3 regions of the Rhizobium sp. WYCCWR 11152 genome follow, and region 3 is predicted to be linked to each of the others. Evidence: predicted binding sites of a transcription regulator. Region 3 holds the regulator's gene; each other region holds the start of a gene.
What was found. Region 3 encodes PhoB, which activates phosphate uptake and scavenging genes when phosphate is short. Its sites were predicted from a motif close to TGTCATNNANCTGTCAT; they were not measured.
Positions count from the first base shown of each region.

Region 1 (2,260 bases), on a different contig from region 3:
TAGGCGCCATCCGGGCTGTCTGCGGCCGAGCGGAAAACCTTCTGGCCCTTGCCGTCATAACCGAGACGGCGGGTCTTCAGCACGCCCTGGCCGCCGAAATCCTTCAGTGCCGCCTCGAGATCGGCCTGGCTGTCGATCGCATGGAAGCGGGCAGTTGATATGCCGCAGCCATTGAGAAAGCGTTTTTCGACGAGGCGGTCCTGGGCGGCTTCCAGCGCCTTCGGCGGCGGATAGACAGACACGCTCGCCGACAGCGTTTCGGCGGCTGCGACGGGCACGTTCTCGAATTCGTAGGTGACGACGTCGCAGATATCGGCGAGTTCGGCCAGTGCCGAGGGATCGTCATAGGCGGCGGTAATCTGCCGGTTGGCGAGCTGGGCGGCCGGGCAGTCCGCCTGCGGCTCGAGGATGACCGTGCGAAAATTCAACCTGGCGGCGGCAATGGCCAGCATGCGGCCGAGCTGGCCGCCGCCGATAATGCCGATCGTTCGTGCCGTCATAGATCGTCCATCGGGTATTCGGCGACGGCAGCACTCTGGCGCTCGCGCCATTCGTCGAGCCGGTCGGCGATTTCTTCGTCGGAAAGGGCTAGCACGGCGGCGGCGAGAAGGGCAGCGTTGACTGCGCCGGCCTTGCCGATGGCGAGCGTACCGACAGGGATACCGGCCGGCATCTGCACGATGGAAAGGAGGCTGTCCTGGCCGGACAGGGCTTTCGACTGGACCGGCACGCCGAAGACCGGCAGCGGCGTCATCGCGGCGGTCATTCCCGGCAGGTGGGCGGCGCCGCCGGCGCCGGCGATGATGACCTTGAAGCCCTCCGCGCGTGCGCCCTTGGCGAAATTGACCAGCCGGTCGACTGTGCGGTGGGCCGAAATGATGCGCGCGTCATAGGGAATTTCCAGCGCCTCCAGCGTGTCGGCGGCGTTTTTCATGGTCTCCCAGTCGGACTGGCTGCCCATGATGATGGCGACGGGTGGTCTGTCTGTCATCGTTGCTGTTATTCCCTCTCAGGCGATGATGTCAGGGATGATCTGATCTTCCAGCTTGGAGAGCCTGTCCTTGATAACGAGCTTCTTCTTTTTCATGCGCTGGATCCGCAGAGCGTCGCATCCGGTCTGGATCATGGCGTTGATCGCGGCGTCGAAATCTTCGTGCTCCTGGCGCAGGCGCGCCACTATGAGCCTGATTTCCGCCTGTTCCTGATCGGCCATATGCATTCCCCGTTATCGTCCTTGGACCTTGTCCGATCTGGCGATGATTTCCGCAAGCTCCTATCATCAAATACAGGTAACGGCTAGTTAGTCTTGATCATGAAATTGCCATCCAGTCTTCATCTTTTGGCCTTCGACAAGCCTTCAAAAATATGTCACAGTCCCGCCCGTTGACACCTTGATCCCCGACGATGTTGGCCGGGGAGGGTAAGAGGAAGGAAGGGTCATATGACTGTTCAAGCTCATCTTGAGTCACTCCAGAAAAAGCATGTCGCTCTCGAGGAGGAGTTGCACGCGCTCAGAACATCTCCCTCTATTTCGGATACGGAGCTTGCCGAATGCAAGCGCCGCAAGTTGCGCATCAAGGACGAGATTCAGCGTCTTAAGTCATCCGTCCACTAATCTTCCCAAGGGTCGCCGGGCGATCATCTTGCGCAACAAGGTAAATCCATCCATTCCGCCAAAAATTTGCAAGAACCGGTGATTTGACACCATATTTGCGCCAGTCCGATGCATCCGGCATCGTGGCTGGCGCTTTTGGGTCTGTCACGTCCCACATCGCGTTCTTATGATTCGCATCGTATCCCCAGATCTTATGGGAACTTGCATCAGGCCCAGAACTGATCCAGCCACAAATTGAGCTTGTCGAAGCCGCGGTTATTGACCGTGTAGATGCGTTTGGTGCCTTCCGAGGTCACGGAAACGAGATTGCTGTCGAGAAGCGCCTTCAGGTGCTGTGAAACAGCTGGACGGCTGATCGGCAGGCCTTCGGCGAGCTCATTGACCGTCCGTGGCGCGCGACGCAATTCCTCCAGCAGAAACCGCCGGTTCGGATCGGCAATCGCAGAGAAAGGGTCGGTGTTCGACATGGCAGCAACGCTACGTCAAACCGGCCGCGCCAGCAAGGAAATTGTGCATTGCAGCGAATTGCAGCAATGCGAAGTGCAGCGGCGCTGTAGGCCTCTTACCAGCCAAGGCCCTCGTGCACGATCAGGAAGGCGGCGATCAGCGCCATTGTATAGATGAAGGGATAGAAGATCTGTGGCC
Region 1 covers NZ_JABFCP010000027.1:143,501-145,760, reverse strand. The annotation lists gene G9X67_RS32980 (5-(carboxyamino)imidazole ribonucleotide synthase) at 1-500, opposite strand, end outside; gene purE (5-(carboxyamino)imidazole ribonucleotide mutase) at 497-991, opposite strand; gene G9X67_RS32970 (YdcH family protein) at 1,010-1,213, opposite strand; gene G9X67_RS32965 (DUF465 domain-containing protein) at 1,442-1,615, shown strand; gene G9X67_RS32960 (metalloregulator ArsR/SmtB family transcription factor) at 1,822-2,082, opposite strand; gene G9X67_RS32955 (sulfite exporter TauE/SafE family protein) at 2,178-2,260, opposite strand, start outside.
Region 1: the regulator PhoB is predicted to act here: its motif matches at 1,320-1,336, upstream of G9X67_RS32965 (DUF465 domain-containing protein).

Region 2 (2,260 bases), on a different contig from region 3:
CTTTCGACGACGAGAAACGGGCGTAGCCGCTTGCCGCCGTTCAGCACGGCATAATGCATGGCATCGCGCAGCGTCTCGGGCCTGGCGATTTCATCGGAAAGGGCACTCGGTGAAAGCAATGCGTCGAGCAGCGCCTCGATGTCGCGGGCGTTGTTCTTCAGCCTCGTCTCGAAAGTGTCCCGGTTCGCGTCCATGGGCGCTGTTTGGCATGAGCGCCCCCGGGCTTGCAACGGAATTGTCGATGGCGGCAGCAAGATTCGCCGCACACTCTGGCATAAGCTCTGCACAGGCGTTATGAGAACGACAGGAGCGAAATCGGACTGGGGACATTGGATATAGCGCCGGAAAGAGAGGACAGCGTCGACATGCCGGCTCGTCGGCGATGGTTCGGAGACGGGCGTGTGTTGAAACGCATTGTTCTTGCCGTACTCGTCTTGCTGATTCTTCCCTATGCGCTGATCTTTTTCTATCTGCTGCCTTTCATTCATCCCGTCTCGACGCTGATGCTGCGCGATCTCGTGCTGCTGCGGGGTTATGACAGGCAATGGGTGTCGCTTGATAACATTGCCCCGGTTGTGGTGCAGTCGGTGATGATGTCGGAGGACGGGCAATATTGCTTTCACGGCGGTGTCGACTGGGCGGAAATGCGCATGCTGGTCGAGGATACGCTGAAAGGTCAGGCGACACGTGGCGGCAGCACCATCCCGATGCAGACGGCGAAAAACCTCTTCCTCTGGAACGGCCGCTCCTTCGTGCGCAAGGCGCTGGAACTTCCGCTCGCGGTGAGCACGGATTTCGTCCTGTCGAAACGGCGGCTGATGGAAATCTATCTCAATATCGCCGAATGGGGTCCCGGCATTTACGGTATCGAGGCGGCGGCCCAGCATCATTTCAAGGTGCCGGCCTCGAAGCTGACGCGGCGCCAGGCATCGCTGCTTGCCGTCTCGCTGCCGAACCCGATCGACCGCAATGCCGGCAAGCCCGGACGAGGTCTTCGCCGGCTCGCCGGCGTAATCGAGAGACGCGCACAAGGTTCGGGCGATTACATCAGGTGCATCTATGATTGAGATCAGAACTTATCGTTAGAACAGGATGTCGTCCGAAAACCGCTCACACTTTTCGGTATCGTGCTCGAGACGTGGCAAGTGTCATCTGACATTCTTGGTTCTGCCATATGGGCGAATGCAGTCCAACCAGAGCCCCCGAGTCGCCCATGACCATCACGACATTTTCGCCCGAGCTTCTCTTTTATTCGAAGAGGCACAATCCAACCCCGCCCGCCCATCTCGGCAGCCGTTATCGCAAGGTCGGCGGCTTTCTGCCGGAAGCCGGCAACACCATCGTTTGCCATATCGAGAAGGGTTCGCAAACGCAGGCGGTGCTGATCGAGGCGCGTGAGAAATATCTGGCGATGCCCGAAGCCCCGCAGTTCCTCTTCACGCCGATATCAAGCATTCACATGACACTTTTCGAAGGTGTCATCGAGACCAGGCGCCGCCAGGATTGCTGGCCGGGCGACCTGCCTCTCGATACGCCGATCGACGACATGATAGCGCTGATGGCGGCCCGGCTCGAAGGTTTCTCGATGGCCGATCCCTTCAAGGTCGCCATCGTCGAAGCTCGCCCGTCGGGCCTGCTCGTCGACGGGGCGACGGAGAGAGACCGCAAGGTCATGCGCGCCTGGCGCAATGCGCTGGCCGAGCTTCTGGGCTATCGCCAGCCGAACCATGAGGACTATAAGTTCCACATGACCTTCGCCTATGCGATCGAACGGTTGGAGGACGAAGCCTTGCCGCGATGGCAGGCAATGCTCGACAACGTGGCCGACGATGTCCGCCGCAAGGCCCCTGTTTTCGAGCTGACCCCGCCGGCATTCTGCCTGTTCGAGGACATGAACCATTTCCACGAATTGTTGATCTTCGATTTTGAAGCCTGAACGGGAGAAGCCCATGGATAGACCGACGCTCTACATCGCCAACAAGAACTATTCCTCCTGGTCGTTCCGGCCGTGGATGGCGCTGACGGGCGCCGGCGTCGATTTCGAGGAAGTCCTGATCCCCTTCGACTATCCTGGTGGCAACCCCGATATCAAGGCGGTCTCACCGACCGGGCGAGTACCACTTCTGCAGCACGGCGCATTGAAGATCTGGGAATCGCTGGCGATCATCGAATATGTCGCCGAGCTTTATCCGGACGCCGGCCTTCTGCCGAGGGATCGCGCCGAGCGGGCGCTCGCCCGTTCGGTTTCGATGGAAATGCT
Region 2 covers NZ_JABFCP010000020.1:331,579-333,838, reverse strand. The annotation lists gene G9X67_RS29045 (polyprenyl synthetase family protein) at 1-194, opposite strand, end outside; gene mtgA (monofunctional biosynthetic peptidoglycan transglycosylase) at 330-1,067, shown strand; gene G9X67_RS29035 (DUF1868 domain-containing protein) at 1,214-1,936, shown strand; gene G9X67_RS29030 (glutathione S-transferase family protein) at 1,950-2,260, shown strand, end outside.
Region 2: the regulator PhoB is predicted to act here: its motif matches at 1,147-1,163, upstream of G9X67_RS29035 (DUF1868 domain-containing protein).

Region 3 (2,260 bases):
TCGCCACCGCCAAGGTCGAGGAGCTGATCCACGAGCTGCGCGAGAACTATACGATCGTCATCGTCACCCACTCCATGCAGCAGGCCGCGCGTGTCTCGCAGCGCACCGCCATGTTCCACCTCGGCAACCTCGTCGAGGAGAACGACACCGACAAGATGTTCACCAATCCCGACGATCCGCGCACCCAGGACTACATCATGGGTCGCTTCGGTTGATTTTGGCGACACCAAGCCTTCCCGTTATTCGAGGATAAAGCCCCATGGCATCGACACATATTTTTTCTGCCTACGATGATGATCTGAAGTTCCTGTCCAGGCGGATTTCCGAAATGGGCGGCCTGGCCGAGCAGATGGTCGGCGAATCCGTGCGCGCCCTCGTCAACGGCGATACGGCGCTGGCGCAGAAGGTCATCTCGGACGATGTGATCCTCGATCACGCCGAACGCGAAATCGGCGACAAGGCGATCGTCACGATCGCCCGCCGTCAGCCGATGGCCTCGGACCTGCGTGAAATCATGGGTTCGATCCGCATCGCCGCCGATCTCGAACGCGTCGGCGACCTCGGCAAGAACACCGCCAAGCGCGTCATCGCCGTCCAAAGCACCGGCGTTCCCCGCAAGCTTGCCCGCGGCCTCGAGCATCTGTCCGAGCTGGCGCTCGTCCAGCTCAAGGAAGTGCTCGATGTCTACACCAATCGTTCAGCCGACAAGGCGAATGCGATCCGTGAACGCGACAACGAGATCGACGCGATGTACACCTCGCTGTTCCGCGAACTCCTGACCTACATGATGGAAGATCCGCGCAACATCACCAGCTGCACGCATCTTCTCTTCTGCGCCAAGAACATCGAGCGCATCGGCGACCATGCCACCAACATCGCCGAGACGATCTTTTACATGGCGACAGGCGCGCAGCCGGAAGGTGATCGTCCGAAGGATGACAGCGCCAACACCGTCGGCGCGGTCACCGAATAACCGCCCGCACAGTCAATTGCGTGCGCGCCCGTCCGGGCGCGCAAAGAGGTCGCAGCCAATTTTTGAATTTGCGCAGGATGCACTGCTTAAATCACCCTGGTTTAAGGATCATGCGCGAGGAGACCGACACGCATGATCCCGAGAGTTGCAGTTGTTGAAGACGAGGAAGCCCTCAGCGTGCTTCTTCGCTACAATCTCGAAGCGGAAGGCTTCGAGGTCGATACCATCCTTCGTGGCGATGAAGCCGAAATGCGGCTCCAGGAGCGCACGCCCGATCTTCTCATCCTCGATTGGATGCTGCCCGGCGTTTCCGGCATCGAGCTCTGCCGGCGCCTGCGCATGCGGCCGGAAACCGAGCGCCTGCCGATCATCATGCTGACGGCGCGCGGCGAGGAGAGCGAGCGTGTCCGTGGATTGTCGACGGGCGCCGACGATTATGTCGTCAAGCCCTTCTCGACCCCCGAGCTCGTTGCCCGCGTCAAGGCGATGCTGCGCCGCGCCCGCCCCGAGGTGCTGTCGACGGTGCTGAAATGCGGTGACATCGAGCTCGACCGCGAGACCCATCGCGTCCATCGCAAGACCCGCGAAGTCCGCCTCGGCCCCACCGAATTCCGCCTGCTGGAATTCCTGATGTCGTCGCCGGGCCGGGTCTTCTCCCGCTCGCAGCTGTTGGATGGCGTCTGGGGCCACGATATCTATGTCGACGAGCGCACCGTCGACGTCCATGTCGGCCGCCTGCGCAAGGCGCTGAATTTCTCCAACATGCAGGACGTCATCCGCACCGTCCGCGGCGCCGGTTATTCGATGGAAGCCTGAGGGCTTCCATCTGAGCCTGCTGACAAAGCCCTGGCAAAACCCGCGACGTCATCCTCGGCCTTGTGCCGAGGATCTGCGCTCGCTAAATTAAGTATTTGAAAATAAAGGTTTTACCCTCAAGTCATTGGGGTGATCAGATGCTCGGCACAAGGCCGAGCATAACGGAGGGAAGCCTGAGCTTCCATCCGCGCATAAAAAAACGGGCCAATCGGCCCGCTTTCTGCATTCTAACGATGGTTGCCCGCGCTCAACTGGCCCGCGCTGCTGCCCTGCGGCGTTCGTTCACCGGCTGGTAGGCAAGCTTCTGGTGATAGCCGCAATAGGGCGAATTGTCGGGGGACTCGCAGCCGCAGAAATGGAAGTCGTCCTTCAGCGGATCGCCGACCGGCCATTTGCAGGTGCGCTCGGTTAGTTCCGTCAGGCCGAGGCGGCGCGAAATCGGCACCACCACATTGCCTCGCGGCACGTATT
Region 3 covers NZ_JABFCP010000011.1:275,857-278,116, reverse strand. The annotation lists gene pstB (phosphate ABC transporter ATP-binding protein PstB) at 1-215, shown strand, start outside; gene phoU (phosphate signaling complex protein PhoU) at 260-973, shown strand; gene phoB (phosphate regulon transcriptional regulator PhoB) at 1,106-1,789, shown strand; gene G9X67_RS22875 (GcrA family cell cycle regulator) at 2,037-2,260, opposite strand, start outside.